DNA from 3 places in the Streptomyces sp. NPDC056169 genome. Region 2 is predicted to be linked to each of the others. Evidence: riboswitches for the same ligand, from Rfam matches in the RefSeq annotation. Region 2 holds a riboswitch; each other region holds the start of a gene.

Region 1 (5,073 bases), on a different contig from region 2:
CTGCCCCGGCGGGTCCCGCAGACGATCGGCATCAGGCGGCGCAGACTCGGCCCATGCCCATCGTGCCCGACGTTCCCGCCGGCGGATTCCAGGACGGTCACAGCCGGGGGGCCGCTCACCAGAGCGGTCCCCTGTTCCGTGACGAGACGCCGCACGAGCACCCGCAGGAGCCCATGTCCAGCCCCACCCCGCCTCCGCCGCCCGCGCCGACGGCGCCACGGCAGAAGAAGAGCGCGGGGCGTGACCTGGGCGCGGCCATAGGGGTCGGAGTCGGTCTCGGCGCCGTCATCGCCGCCTCGCTGTTCATCTGGAAGCCGGCGTTCGTCGGGGTGATCGCGGTCGCCGTGGTCGTCGGGCTGTGGGAGCTCACGTCCCGCCTCCAGGAGCGCAAGGCCATCAAGGCTCCGCTGGTGCCGCTCGCGGTCGGCGGTGCGGCGATGGTCGTCGCCGGCTACGTCCGGGGCCCGGAGGGCGCCTGGGTGGCGATGGCGCTGACGGCGCTCGCGGTACTCGTCTGGCGGATGACGGAGCCCCCCGAGGGCTACCTGAAGGACGTCACGGCGGGTGTCTTCGCCGCGTTCTACGTGCCGTTCCTGGCGACGTTCGTGGCGATGCTGCTGACCGCGGACGACGGTCCGCAGCGGGTGCTGACCTTCCTGATCCTGACGGTGGTCAGCGACACCGGGGCGTACGCGGTCGGCTGGCGCTTCGGCAAGCACAAGCTGGCGCCGAGGATCAGCCCCGGCAAGACCCGTGAGGGTCTCGGCGGGGCGGTGGCGTTCGCGATGGCGGCGGGCGCGCTGTGCATGGAGTTCATGATCGACGACGGGACCTGGTGGCAGGGTCTGCTCCTGGGTCTGGCGGTGGCGGCGAGCGCGACGCTCGGCGACCTCGGCGAGTCGATGATCAAGCGTGATCTCGGCATCAAGGACATGGGCACGCTGCTCCCCGGTCATGGAGGCATCATGGACCGGCTGGACTCGTTGCTGCCGACGGCGCCGGTGGTGTGGTTGCTGCTCGCGCTGTTCGTGGGGACGGGCTGACCGGCCGGTCGGTTTCCTCCGTCGACAGGTGTTGACGGACAGCGGGTACTCTGGAAGGGCTCGTGGCGCGTGCGCTGCGGGCCCTTCCGCCGTCCTCGCCGCCGTGAGGACGCTCCAGTGAGGTCTCCTGGCTTCGGCATCGTCATGCCGCGCTTCCCGCCGACGCGGGGCTGTCCGGACCTCGTGCCGTCTGAGGAGACACCCGATCGTGGCCCGTCCTGTGCCCGGAGAACTCACTTTCATCGCCCCCAAGGGAGCCAAGAAGCCGCCGCGGCACCTGGCGGACCTCACGCCCGCCGAGCGGAAGGAAGCCGTCGCCGCGACCGGCGAGAAGCCCTTCCGCGCCAAGCAGCTGTCGCAGCACTACTTCGCTCGGTACGCGCACGACCCCGCGCAGTGGACCGACATCCCGGCGGCCTCGCGGGAGAAGCTCGCCGAGGCGCTGCTGCCCGACCTGATGTCCGTGGTGCGGCACATCTCGTGCGACGACGACACCACCCGTAAGACCCTGTGGCGGCTGCACGACGGCACGCTCGTCGAGTCGGTGCTCATGCGCTACCCGGAGCGGGTGACCATGTGCATCTCCTCGCAGGCCGGCTGCGGCATGAACTGCCCGTTCTGCGCGACCGGGCAGGCGGGGCTCGACCGGAACCTGTCGACCGCCGAGATCGTGCACCAGATCGTGGACGGCATGCGGTCCCTGCGGGACGGGGAGGTGCCCGGGGGACCGGCGCGCCTTTCGAACATCGTGTTCATGGGCATGGGCGAGCCGCTCGCCAACTACAAGCGGGTCGTCGGCGCGATCCGCCGGCTCACCGACCCCGAGCCGGACGGCCTGGGCCTCTCGCAGCGCGGGATCACCGTGTCCACGGTCGGTCTCGTGCCGGCGATGCAGCGCTTCGCCGACGAGGGCTTCAAGTGCCGTCTCGCGGTCTCGCTGCACGCCCCGGACGACGAGCTGCGCGACACCCTGGTGCCGGTGAACACGCGCTGGAAGGTGCGCGAGGTCCTCGACGCTGCCTGGGAGTACGCGGAGAAGTCGGGGCGCCGGATCTCCATCGAGTACGCGCTCATCCGCGACATCAACGACCAGGCGTGGCGCGGCGACCTCCTCGGCAGGCTGCTGAAGAACAAGCGGGTCCACGTCAACCTGATCCCGCTGAACCCGACGCCCGGTTCGAAGTGGACGGCGTCCCGTCCGGAGGACGAGCGGGCGTTCGTCGACGCCATCGCCCGCCACGGCGTTCCGGTGACCGTCCGGGACACCCGCGGTCAGGAGATCGACGGTGCCTGTGGACAGCTGGCGGCCTCCGAACGCTGACCTTGTACTCTGAGCTCGAACACATCTTCATATTCCGACAGGGGAGCGCCACAGCGCTGAGAGTGCGGTGACCGTAGACCGCAGACCCTCTGAACCTTGCCCAGGTCATTCTGGGTAGGAAGTTCGGTCGTTAACTCAAGCTGTTGCGCCCTGCCCGCGTCCGGGTCCGCCGGACGTGGGCAGGGCCGCGTCTCTTCCTGGTCAACCCAGGAGGAATCTCAGTGAGCACCACCATTTCGGCGAGCACGAAGAGAATGGCCGCCGCCGCGCTCGTCGCGGCGCTGGGCGTCACCACGCTCGCCGCCTGCGGCGCGGAGGACGTCCGCGACGCCGCGGGCAAGACCGGCGCGCCCGCACCGAAGACCGTGACCCTCGTGAGCCACGACTCCTTCAACGCCTCCAAGGAGGTCCTGAAGGACTTCACGGCGCAGACCGGTTTCACGGTCAAGGTCCTCAAGGCCGGCGACGCGGGCGAGGCCGTCAACAAGGAGATCCTGACCAAGGGCTCCCCGCAGGGTGACGTCTTCTTCGGCGTCGACAACACCCTGCTGTCCCGTGCCCTCGACAACGGGATCTTCGTCCCGTACGAGGCGAAGGGCGTGGACCGGATCCCGGCCGCGTACCGTCTCGACAAGGAGCAGCGGGTCACGCCCGTCGACTCCGGCGACATCTGCGTCAACTACGACAAGAAGTACTTCGCCGACAAGAAGCTGGCGCCGCCGCAGACCTTCGACGACCTGGCGAAGCCGGCGTACAAGGACCTGCTCGTCGTCGAGAACCCCGAGCGGTCCTCCCCGGGTCTTGGCTTCCTCCTCGGTACGGCCGCGAAGTTCGGCGACGAGGGCTGGCAGGACTACTGGAAGAAGCTGAAGGCCAACGGCGTGAAGACCGTCGACAGCTGGGAGCTCGCCTACAACCAGGAGTTCTCCGGTTCGGCAGGCGGCAAGCAGGCCAAGGGCGACCGGCCGCTCGTCGTGTCGTACGCCTCCAGCCCGCCGGTCGAGGTGCTGTACGGCGAGCCGCAGCCGAAGGTGGCGCCGACCGGCGTCTCCACCGGTACCTGCTTCCGGCAGATCGAGTTCGCGGGCCTGCTGAACGGGACGAAGAACCCCGAGGGCGGCAAGGCGCTGATCGACTTCCTGATCTCGAAGAAGTTCCAGGACGACATGCCGCTCCAGATGTTCGTCAACCCGGTCGCCAAGGACGCGACGCTGCCGGAGCTCTTCACGAAGCACGGTGTGGTCGTCGACGAGCCGGAGACCATGGCGCCCGAGAAGATCGCCGAGAAGCGTGACCCGTGGATCCAGCAGTGGTCGTCGCTCGTCCTGAAGTAGTGCGGGGCCGGGGCGACCTCCGGAGGAGCGCGGCGCGGCTGGGGCTGATGGCCCTGCCCGTCGCGTTCTTCGGGATCTTCTTCGCCTGGCCCGTCGTGTCGATCGTCGACCGGGGGCTGCGGCCCGACGGCGCCTGGCGGTTCGGTCGCATCGGCGAGACGCTGAGCCGGCCGGAGATCCTCGACGTGCTCGGCTTCACCGTGTGGCAGGCGGCGGCCTCCACCGGTCTGACCTTGCTCGTGGCGCTGCCGGGGGCGTACGTCTTCGCGCGTTTCGCGTTCCCGGGCAAGGGTGTGCTGCGGGCCGTGGTCACGGTGCCGTTCGTGCTGCCGACGGTCCTCGTCGGCACGGCCTTCCTGGCGGTCGTCGGCCGGGGCGGTCTGACGGACGAGCTGTGGGGGCTGCGGCTCGACACCAGCGTGTGGGCGATCCTCCTCGCGCACGTGTTCTTCAACTACGCGGTCGTCGTGCGGACCGTCGGCGGCCTCTGGTCGCAGCTCGACCCGCGCCAGGAGGAGGCCGCGCGGGTCCTCGGCGCCTCGCGCTGGACGGCCTGGCGGACGGTGACCCTGCCCGCGCTCGTGCCGGCGGTGTCGGCGGCCGCCCTGATGGTCTTCCTCTTCACCTTCACCTCCTTCGGTGTCGTACAGATCCTCGGCGGGGACGCGTACTCGACCCTGGAGGCCGAGATCTACCGGCAGACCGCCCGGCTGCTCGACCTGCCGACGGCCGCCGTCCTCACCCTCGTGCAGTTCGCCGCGGTCGGGGCGATCCTGGCCGTGCACGCCCGGACGGTACGGCGGCGGGAGACGGCGCTGCGGCTCGTACCGCCGGAGACGACCGCGCGCCGGCCGCGCGGCATCGGGCAGTGGGCGCTGCTCGCGGGCGTCCTCGTCTCGGTGGCGGTGCTGATCCTGCTGCCGCTCGGCGTGCTCGTGGAGCGCTCCTTCGCGGGGCCGCACGGCTACGGGCTCGGCTACTACCGGGCGCTCGGCTCGCTCGACGAGTCCGGCACCTTCCTCGTGCCGCCGCTGGAGGCGATCGGGAACTCGCTGCGGTACGCGGCGGCCGCCACGGCCATCGCGGTGCTGATCGGCGGGCTCGCGGCGGCGGCCCTCACCCGGCGGGCCGGCCGGCTCGTGCGGGGCTTCGACGCGCTGCTGATGCTGCCGCTCGGGGTGTCGGCGGTCACCGTCGGCTTCGGGTTCCTCATCACGCTCGACGAGCCGCCGTTCGACCTGCGGGCCAGCTGGATCCTCGTGCCGCTCGCGCAGGCCCTGGTCGGCGTCCCCTTCGTCGTACGGACGATGCTGCCGGTGCTGCGGGCGGTCGACGAGCGGCTGCGGGAGGCGGCGGCCGTGCTCGGCGCGTCGCC
Region 2 (5,073 bases):
GCCTGGCTGCTCAACGGCGGCCAGAAGCACGACATGGACCGGCTCCAGGACGTGCACCTCCAGTGGATGTCCCGGCTCGACGCCGTGGTCCTGGAGGACGACCACCTCCTCCTGCACTCCGACACCACCGCGTACCTCGAATACGGCGAGACCATCGAGGACGTCAACGAGACGGTCCACGAGATCCTCAACCGGAGCGACGCCGACGAGGTCTGGGACGTGTTCCGGAAGTTCACGAAGCGCTTCGCGTTCCGCGACGAGTCAGGACCGCAGGCCGTCCAGGAGCTCCTCTCCACCTACGGCGGCGGCCGGATCGTCCACGGCCACAGCCCCATTCCGTACCTCCTCGGCCAGGTCGGCACGGAGGAGAGCGAGGGCAGCGGAGGACCGATCGTCGACGGACCGCACGTGTACGCGGACGGTCTCGCGATCGCCATGGACGGTGGCGTGACCATGGCCGGAAAGCTGCTGGTCGTCCAACTCCCCCTGAACAGCTGACGCATAACCCTGCGCATCCGGGGAAGTCGATTTCCGGAAACACCCTGTCAGCCCGTGGCGTCACCGCAATACCATCGGACCATCCGTAGCAGGCTCTCCTCCGTTTCCGTCCGACCGGCCGTTCTCCACGGCTGATCCGGGCCTGCGGAGCATCGGGGGATGCACATGAACGTGGCTCCGTACCTGCTGACCGAGGATCGCGCCGAGTACGAGCGGGTCCTCGACGACGCACTGAGCACCGCCCACGCACGTCCGGATCTCGCCGGAGTCGGCACTCGCCTCACGGCCGGGCAACTGCGCTCCATGGCCCTGAACGCGACAGCGCTGATCACCACCGCGGCGTCGAGCGAGTACGACCACTTCGTCAAGGTCCGTGAGCAGAGCCGCGTCGCGGTCACCACCCGCGTACCCGCCCCGCAGGACGGCTCCGGCGCGGGGATCGTCGCGATCGTCACCGTCATGGTGCCCGTCCTCGCCGGGTCGGCCGCCTTCATCTTCCTGCTGGTCGGCGCGTTGCTGCACGCGATCGCGCCCACCGTGGTGTTCGGCGCGACGCTGCTGACGGCCGGCCTGGTCTTCGGCGCGGTCGCCGCCGCCGGCCTGCTCTGCGCGGCCGCCGGTCTCCTCCGGACCGCCCTGCGCAACAGCCCGACCGCGACGGTCACGGCCGGCGCGCCCGCCACCGCGGCGGACGACGAACTGTCCCGCGCCCGTGAGGCCTGGCGCCTCGCCCTGCTCGAACGCGGCGTCGTGCCCTTCCTCCGCGACGCCCTCGCCGCCGCCCACCGGGACGACGACCTCACTCCCTGACAACGGCAACGGCCCGCGACTCCCCCGTGGGTCGCGGGCCGGTGCCTGCTCAGAAGCCGGCGCGACGGCCGGCGCCGGAGCCCTCCGCGGTCAGTCCGCCAGCGGCAGGTAGACGCGGTTCCCGCTCTCCGCGAACTCCTTCGACTTCTCTGCCATGCCGGCCTCGATCTCCTGCTGCGTGCCGCCGTGCTCACGCCGGATGTCCTGGGAGATCTTCATCGAGCAGAACTTCGGACCGCACATCGAGCAGAAGTGCGCGGTCTTCGCCGGCTCCGCGGGCAGCGTCTCGTCGTGGAACTCGCGCGCGGTGACCGGGTCGAGCGCCAGGTTGAACTGGTCCTCCCAGCGGAACTCGAACCGCGCGTCCGAGAGCGCGTCGTCCCACTCCTGGGCGCCCGGGTGCCCCTTGGCGAGGTCCGCCGCGTGGGCCGAGATCTTGTACGTGATGACGCCCGTCTTCACGTCGTCCTTGTTCGGCAGGCCCAGGTGCTCCTTGGGCGTGACGTAGCAGAGCATCGCCGTGCCCCACCAGGCGATCATCGCCGCGCCGATGCCCGAGGTGATGTGGTCGTAGGCGGGCGCCACGTCCGTGGTCAGCGGGCCGAGCGTGTAGAACGGCGCCTCCTCGCAGATCTCCTGCTGGAGGTCGATGTTCTCCTTGATCTTGTGCATCGGGACGTGGCCCGGGCCCTCGATCATCGTCTGCACGTTGTGGCGCTTGGCGATCGTGTTCAGCTCGCCGAGCGTGCGCAGCTCCGCGAACTGCGCCTCGTCGTTGGCGTCCGCGATCGAGCCGGGGCGCAGACCGTCGCCGAGCGAGTACGTGACGTCGTACGCCGCGAGGATCTCGCAGAGCTCCTCGAAGTTCGTGTAGAGGAAGTTCTCCTTGTGGTGCGCGAGACACCAGGCGGCCATGATCGAGCCGCCGCGCGAGACGATGCCGGTCTTGCGGCGCGCGGTGAGCGGCACGTACGGCAGGAGCACGCCGGCGTGCACCGTCATGTAGTCGACGCCCTGTTCGGCCTGCTCGATGACCGTGTCCTTGTAGATCTCCCAGGTCAGGTCCTCGGCCCTGCCGTCGACCTTCTCCAGCGCCTGGTAGAGCGGCACGGTGCCGATCGGCACGGGGGAGTTGCGCAGCACCCACTCGCGGGTGGTGTGGATGTTGCGGCCGGTGGACAGGTCCATGACCGTGTCGGCGCCCCACTTGGTCGCCCACGTCATCTTCTCCACCTCCTCCTCGATGGAGGAGGTGACGGCGGAGTTGCCGATGTTGGCGTTGACCTTCACCAGGAACCGCTTGCCGATGATCATCGGCTCGATCTCCGGGTGGTTGACGTTCGCCGGGAGAACGGCGCGGCCCGCGGCGATCTCCTCGCGCACGACCTCGGGGGAGACGTTCTCGCGGATCGCGACGTACTCCATCTCCGGGGTGATCTCCCCGCGGCGGGCGTACGCGAGCTGCGTCACCGCCTGGCCGTCGCGGCCCCGGCGCGGGAGGCGCGGGCGGCCGGGGAAGACGGCGTCGAGGTTCTTGAGCCCGCCGCCGCGCGGCGAGGTGTGCTTGATGCCGTCGTCCTCGGGACGGACGGGGCGGCCCGCGTACTCCTCGGTGTCGCCGCGCGCGATGATCCAGTTCTCGCGCAACGGCGCCAGGCCACGCCGCACATCGGTGTCGATGGTGGGGTCGGTGTACGGACCGGACGTGTCGTACAGCGTCACGTCCTTGCCGTTGGTGAGGTGCACCTGACGGACCGGGACCCGGAGGTCGGGGCGCGAACCCTCGATGTACCCCTTGTGCCAGCCGGGCGTGCGCTCGCCCGGGGTCGGCAGGCCGTCCTGGCCGTCCTGGCCCTCCTGGTCGGAGGCAGGCGTGCGTGCATCCTGAATGGTCATGAGACCGATCTCCCTACGCCGGCATTACCCGGTAACAGGTTCGGCGGTCGGCGCAGCCTCCTCCCGTACGTGCGTACGGTGATCAGCGCCCTCTCAGCCCGGTGCTCCGAGCTCCCGCGTGTGCAAAGGTGTCACCACGCTAGCGTCATCCCTGGCGTGCTGAACAGTGGGCCCCCCACCGTTCTTGCGATGATCGGTCGGTGACTTCCCCCCAGCAGACCCCCGAGCCGCACGGCCACGGACACGGCCACGAACCCGGTCACGGCCACGAACCGAGCCATGGCCACAGCCACAGCCACGGCCCCGCCGCCCCCGTCTCCCGGCATCTGCGCAAGGTCATCGCCGCGATCCTGATCCCCTTCGCCACCGCCGTGGTGGTCGGGCTCGTGGTCCTGTGGCCCGGTGGTACGCCGGCGCACGAGCGCACCGGAGTCGGCTTCGACCGGCAGACGGAGCAGGGCACGGTCGTCTCCGTCGAGCAGGTCGACTGCAAGGACGTGAACGCCGCCCAGGTCCCGCCGACCGGGGACACCTCCACGCCCGAGGGGCGCGAGGCGGTCAACGCCCAGCAGGGGCAGTGCGAGAAGGCGACGATCGAGGTCACCAGCGGGCAGGAGAAGGGGCGTACGTTCACCGAGATCGTGCAGCCCGACGCGCCGCGCCAACTGCACGAGGGGCAGGGCGTGGTGGTGGCGTACGCCCCCGACGCCCCGCGCGATCTGCAGTACTCGGTGACGGACGTGAACCGGAAGCTCCCGATGGCGGTGCTCGCCGGGATCTTCGCGATCGTGGTGGTGGTCGTCGGCCGGATGAAGGGCGTGATGGCGCTCATCGCGCTCGCCGCGAGCTTCCTGGTGCTGACGCTCTTCATCCTGCCGGCGATCCTGCAGGGCTCGAATCCGCTGGTCGTGGCGGTGGTCGGGTCGAGCGCGATCATGCTGATCGCGCTCTACATGTGCCACGGGCTCTCGGCCCGCACCTCGGTCGCGGTGCTCGGCACGCTGATTTCGCTGCTGCTGATCGGTCTGCTCGGCTCGGTCTTCATCGGCTGGGCCTCACTCAGCGGCAACACCGACGACAACACCGGCCTGATCCACGGCCTGTTCCCGGAGATCGACATGTCCGGCCTGTTGCTCGCCGGCATCATCATCGGTTCGCTCGGCGTGCTGGACGACGTGACCGTCACCCAGACCTCGGCGGTCTGGGAGCTGCACCAGGCCGATCCGGGCATGGGGCCGCGCGCGCTGTACCGGGCCGCGATCCGGATCGGCCGCGACCACATCGCCTCGGTCGTGAACACCCTGGTCCTCGCCTACGCGGGCGCCGCCCTGCCGCTGCTGCTGCTCTTCTCGATCGCGCAGAGCAGCATGGGCACGGTGGCCAACAGCGAGCTGGTCGCGGTGGAGATCGTCCGAACGCTGGTCGGTTCGATCGGTCTGGTCGCCTCCGTGCCGGTCACCACGGCCCTCGCGGCGCTCGTGGTCTCCGCCGACCGGCCGGGCTCCGACGTCGCCGGGAAGCCCCGGGCGGCGGCGGTACGGGGCGGTCGGCGCCGCCGCGCGAAGTAGGGGCTCCGGGCGGCGTACCGGCCCCGAATCAGCCGGCGTTCTCCTCTGCCAGAATCCGGCCGAGTGCCGCCTCCAGGTTGTCCTCGAAGTCACCGAGTGTCCGTTCCTGACCAAGCGGAACCAGCTTGTCCGTGCGGTCGAGGAACGCGACCAGCGGCGGCGCGCTGGCCCGGAACAGGGCGCGGTCGCCGCCCACCTGGAGCCGGATGGAGACATCCGAAAGGCCCTCGGGGTCCGTGGGAGCGATGTGTACGTCCCCGTCCCCGCTCGGCCTGTTGATCCCGTCGAGCAGCAACTCCCT
Region 3 (5,073 bases), on a different contig from region 2:
AGGCCATGAGCACCGGCTCCTGCGCCCGCGTCACCGCCGAGGCCAGCATCACCGCCGCGCACCCCAGCTCCATCGCGAGTGCCGCGTCCGATGCCGTGCCCGCCCCGGCGTCGAGGATCACCGGCACCCCCGCCCGTTCCGCGATCAGCTGGAAGTTGTGCGGGTTGCGGATGCCGAGCCCCGAGCCGATCGGGGAGCCGAGCGGCATGATCGCCGCGCACCCCACGTCCTCCAGCTTCCGCGCGAGGACCGGGTCGTCGTTCGTGTACGGCAGGACGGTGAAGCCCTCGTCGACCAGCGTCTCGGCCGCGTCGAGGAGCTCCACCCCGTCCGGCAGCAGCGTCCGCTCGTCGGCGACGACCTCCAGCTTGATCCAGTCGGTGCCGAGCGCCTCCCGGGCGAGCCGGGCGGTGAGGACCGCCTCGCCCGCCGTGAAACAGCCCGCCGTGTTGGGCAGGACCCGGATGCCGAGCCGCTCCAGGACGGAGAGGACCGAGCCCTGGACCGTCGGGTCGAGCCGCCGCATCGCGACGGTGGTCAGCTCGGTGCCGCTGGCGATCAGCGAGCGCTCCAGGACGTCGAGGCTCGGCGCGCCGCCGGTGCCCATGATCAGGCGCGAGGAGAACTCCGTACCGCCGAGGACGAACAGGTCGTCGGACATCGCGCTCAGCCTCCCTGCACCGCGGTCAGGACCTCCACCCGGTCGCCCTCGCCGAGCAGCGTCGCCGCCCACTCGCCGCGCGGGACGACCGTCTCGTTGACGGCCGCGGCCACCCCGGTCGGGGCCGTGCTCAGGGTCGAGACGAGGGCGTCGAGGGAGACGGGGCCGGTGAGCTCGCGGGGTTCTCCGTTCACGGACACGTTCATGCGGGAAGCTCCAGACGTACTGGGGAGAAACGGCGGGGGGTGAAGGCACGGGCCTCGTCGGGGAGGACGCCCGTGGTGAGCACCTCCGCCATGACGTCGCCGGTGACGGGGGTGAGCAGCACCCCGTTGCGGTAGTGGCCGGTGGCCAGGTGCAGGCCGGGCAGGATGCTGGGGCCGAGCAGCGGAGCGTTGTCCGGCGACGCGGGGCGCAGTCCGGCCAGCGTCTCGGTGAGCGGCAGCTCGGTGATGCCGGGGACGAGCTCGTGGGCGTCGCGCAGCAGCTCGTACACCCCGCCCGCCGTCACCGTGGTGTCCCAGCCGAGCTCCTCGCTGGTGGCGCCGACGACGAGCTCGCCGTTCTCGCGCGGCACGAGGTAGACGTGGCTGCCGCGGACGACGGCGCGGACGGTACGGGAGAGGAAGGGGGCGTACGGGGCGGGCACGCGCAGCCGCAGGACCTGGCCCTTCACGGGGCGGACCGGCGGCAGCACCTCGTCGGGCACGCCCGCGAGCCGTCCGCTCAGACTGCCCGCGGCGAGAACGACCTGGTCGGCCGTCAGCTCCTCGCCGCCGGCGAGGACGACCCCGCGCGCCCGGTCGCCCGCGACCGTCAGACGCTCCGCGAGGACGCGGTGGAAGACCACCCCGGCCCGCTCGCAGGCGACGAGGAGCGCGGCGGCCAGCCGGCGCGGGTCGACCTGGTGGTCGCCGTCCACGCGCAGCCCGCCGCGCACCCCGGGGGCGAGCATCGGTTCGAGGCGGCGGCACTCGCGCCCGCTGAGCCACTCCGAGGTGAGGCCGCAGCGGGTCTGGAGGGCGTGGAGTTCGCGCAGGTGGGCCCGGTCGTCGGCGTCGAGGGCGACGGCGAGGGTGCCGCAGGCACGGTGGCCGACGTCGTGGCCGGTGGACTCCTCCAGCTCGGCGACGAAGGCGGGATAGCGGGCGGCGGAGGCGAGATTGAGCCCGAGCAGGGTCTCCTCGCCGTAGTGGAGTTCGGTGACGGCGGCGAGCATCCCGGCCGCGACCCGCGCGGCGCCGCCGCCCGGTTCCGGGTCGACCACGGTGGTGCGCAGCCCGCGCTGCGCGGCCCGCCAGGCCGTGACCAGGCCGATGATGCCGCCCCCGACCACGAGGACATCGGAAGAACGCATGGGCGTCCAGCCCCTCCCTTCGCCGGCATGACCCGGATCAGGTTCGTACGGTCGGAGGCCGCCCAGCCTCCCTCTCAGCCCGGTGCGTCCGGGCTCCCGCGAGTGCTTTACGCCCGCCAGACTAGCCGCAGCCCCGGTGCGGTCCCAGGCCCCTCCCTTCCTGACGATCCGTCAGATGCGTAAGGTGGTCGGGTGAGCGAGCAGAAGCAGGCCCAGCAGCAGGTCGTGATCGTCGGAGCCGGGATGGCGGGCGTGCAGACCGCCGTCGCCCTGCGCGAACAGGGCTTCACCGGCCCCGTGACCCTCATCGGGGCCGAGCCCCACCAGCCCTACGACCGGCCCCCGCTCTCCAAGGCGATCCTGCTCGGCAAGGCCGAGGACTCCGCCTTCGACGTCGACTTCGAGGCCCTCGACATCGAACTCCGCCTCGGCCTCGACGTCACCGGGCTCCGCGCCGCCGACCACGAGATCGACACCGAGGCCGGGCCCGTCCCGTACGGCGTCCTGGTCGTCGCCACCGGCGCCCACCCGATCACCCTGCCCGGCGCCGAGGGCGTCCCCGGCGTCCACCTCCTGCGCACCCTCGACGACGCCGTGCGCCTCGGCCCCGTCCTGGAGCGCCGCCACACCGTCGTGGTCGTCGGCGCGGGCTGGATCGGCGCCGAGTTCGCCACCGCCGCGCGCGAGGCGGGCTGCGCCGTCACCGTCGTCGAGGCGGCCGACCGCCCCCTCGCCGGGGCCCTGCCCGCCGAGGTCGCCGCCCCCATGGCCGGCTGGTACGGGGCGAGCGGCGCCGAACTCCTCACCCACGCGCGCGTGGACACCGTCCTGCCCGGCCGGGTCGTCCTCGCCGACGGCCGCGAGCTGCCCGCCGACGCCGTCGTCGTCGGCATCGGCGCCCGCCCCGCCACCGGCTGGCTCGCCGGCTCCGGCATCGCCCTCGACCCGAGCGGCGCCGTCACGGCCGACGAGCGGCTGCGCACCTCCCTGCCCGACGTGTACGCCGTCGGCGACTGCGCCTCCTACCCCTCCGCCCGCTACGGCGAGCGCCTCCTCGTCCACCACTGGGACAACGCGCTCCAGGGCCCGCGCACGGTCGCCGCGACGATCACCGGCGCCGCCACCGGACCGTACGACCCGGTGCCGTACTTCTGGTCCGAGCAGTTCGGCCGGTTCGTCCAGTACGCCGGGCACCACGCGGACGCCGACGAGCTCCTGTGGCGCGGCGACCCGGCGGACGCCACCTGGTCCGTGCTCTGGCTGCGCGCCGGGGTCCCGGTGGCCCTCCTCGCCGTCGGCCGCCCCCGCGACCTGGCCCAGGGCCGCAAGCTCATCGAGGCGGCCACCCCGGTCGACCCGGAGCGCGCCGCCGACCCGTCCGTCCCCCTGAAGGCGGCAGTCCGGTAGGGCCCGGGTACCGACTGTCGGTCCGGGATGGCAGGCTTGTCCCGTGACCGAGATTGACGTAAAGATCGATGCGCTCGTCCCCGCCTGGCTCTACGTGCCCGACATCGCGGAGATGCTCGATGTCGAGGTGACACGCGTGCGGCAGCTGATCAAGGAAGGTCAGCTCCTCGCCGTGCGCCGTGGAGAGAACAACGCCCTGCAGATCCCCGCCGCCTTCATCCAGGGCGACGCGATCGTCAAGGGCCTCGTCGGGCTCCTGACCGTCCTGCGGGACGACGGCTTCACCGACGAAGAGATGCTGGAGTGGCTCTTCACTCCGGACGAGAGCCTGCCGGGCACGCCCGCGCAGGCGCTCAACGAGAATCGCGGCACGGAGGTGAAGCGCCGCGCCCAGGCGCTCGCCCTCTGACGCCCGCACGTACCGAGGACACCACCAGCGGGTGTCGCGGCGACCGGCCCCTCGCGGGCCGGCCGCCGCGGCGCCGGCGACACCGACGGGGGGAACCCACCCATGCCCACGCCTCGTGAGCGGCTTGCCGACGCCCGGCTCTACCTGTGCACCGACGCCCGGAAGCGCCAGGGCGACCTGCCCGCCTTCCTCGACGCCGTGCTCTCCTCCGGCGTCGACATCGTGCAGCTCCGCGACAAGGGCATGGAGGCCGGCGAGGAGCTGGAGCACCTCGCCGTCTTCGCCGAGGCCGCCCGCCGGCACGGCAAGCTCCTCGCGGTGAACGACCGGGCCGACGTCGCCCACGCCATCGGCTCCGACGTGCTCCACCTCGGCCAGGGCGACCTGCCCGTGCCCGCTGCCCGCGCGATCCTCGGCGGCGGTGACGACGTGCTGATCGGCCGCTCCTGCCACGCCGAGTCCGAGGCGGCCGCGGCCGCCGTCGAACCGGGCGTGGACTACTTCTGCACCGGGCCCTGCTGGCCCACCCCCACCAAGCCCGGGCGGTACGCGCCGGGGCTCGACCTCGTGCGGTACGCGGCCGGTCTGGCGCAGAACCGCCCCTGGTTCGCCATCGGCGGCATCGACGAGACCAACCTCGACGAGGTCCTGGACGCGGGCGCCCGCCGGATCGTCGTCGTCCGCGCGATCACCGAGGCAGAGGACCCGGCGGCCGCGACCGCCGCCCTCGCCAAGCGGGTCCGGGAGCGCGCGGGAGCCTGAGCGGATCCCGGGCCGTGGGCCGCGGGGCGCCCAGGACGGCGTCCCGCGAGAATGTCCGAAAAATTGTCCACAACGCGGACGCCGTCTACGCGGGTCCTCGTCCCCCGTCTAACCTGCCCGTATGGCCCTAGGTACCGCTTCCGTCCGATCGGACCGCGCACGCACGGTCCGCGAGATCCTCGCCGCCGGCGACACGTCGTACTCCTTCGAGTTCTACGCGCCGCGGACCGCGAAGGGCGAGCAGGTCCTCTGGAACGCGATGCGCCGCGTCGAGGCGGTCGGCCCCAGCTTCGTCTCCGTGACCTACGGCGCCGGCGGCACCACCCGGGGCGGCACGGTCAAGGCCACCCAGAAGATCGCCTCCGACAGCACGCTGACCCCCGTCGCGCACCTCACCGCGGTCGACCACTCCGTCGCCGAACTGCGCAACATCCTCGGCCAGTACGCCGACGCCGGCATCCGCAACATGCTCGCCGT

The links. A riboswitch is a leader RNA that binds a small molecule or an ion and turns the genes downstream of it on or off. The one in region 2 is predicted to bind thiamine pyrophosphate.
Region 1: linked by a shared signal. The riboswitch ahead of ACFC0G_RS31220 (thiamine ABC transporter substrate binding subunit) and the one ahead of thiC (phosphomethylpyrimidine synthase ThiC) in region 2 are both predicted to bind thiamine pyrophosphate.
Region 3: linked by a shared signal. The riboswitch ahead of thiO (glycine oxidase ThiO) and the one ahead of thiC (phosphomethylpyrimidine synthase ThiC) in region 2 are both predicted to bind thiamine pyrophosphate.

What each region holds. Positions count from the first base shown of each region.
Region 1 is NZ_JBHJUO010000021.1:78,417-83,489, forward strand. Features, by position in the region: gene ACFC0G_RS31210 (phosphatidate cytidylyltransferase) at 1-1,043, shown strand, start outside; gene rlmN (23S rRNA (adenine(2503)-C(2))-methyltransferase RlmN) at 1,252-2,364, shown strand; TPP riboswitch at 2,394-2,503, shown strand; gene ACFC0G_RS31220 (thiamine ABC transporter substrate binding subunit) at 2,619-3,698, shown strand; gene ACFC0G_RS31225 (ABC transporter permease) at 3,746-5,073, shown strand, end outside.
Region 2 is NZ_JBHJUO010000003.1:253,865-258,937, reverse strand. Features, by position in the region: gene ACFC0G_RS06165 (metallophosphoesterase) at 1-498, shown strand, start outside; gene ACFC0G_RS06160 (hypothetical protein) at 658-1,308, shown strand; gene thiC (phosphomethylpyrimidine synthase ThiC) at 1,399-3,204, opposite strand; TPP riboswitch at 3,198-3,332, opposite strand; gene ACFC0G_RS06150 (YibE/F family protein) at 3,405-4,772, shown strand; gene ACFC0G_RS06145 (SsgA family sporulation/cell division regulator) at 4,801-5,073, opposite strand, start outside.
Region 3 is NZ_JBHJUO010000001.1:356,970-362,042, reverse strand. Features, by position in the region: gene ACFC0G_RS01655 (thiazole synthase) at 1-661, opposite strand, end outside; gene thiS (sulfur carrier protein ThiS) at 667-867, opposite strand; gene thiO (glycine oxidase ThiO) at 864-2,018, opposite strand; TPP riboswitch at 2,016-2,128, opposite strand; gene ACFC0G_RS01640 (NAD(P)/FAD-dependent oxidoreductase) at 2,262-3,425, shown strand; gene ACFC0G_RS01635 (Rv2175c family DNA-binding protein) at 3,469-3,834, shown strand; gene thiE (thiamine phosphate synthase) at 3,937-4,596, shown strand; gene metF (methylenetetrahydrofolate reductase [NAD(P)H]) at 4,718-5,073, shown strand, end outside.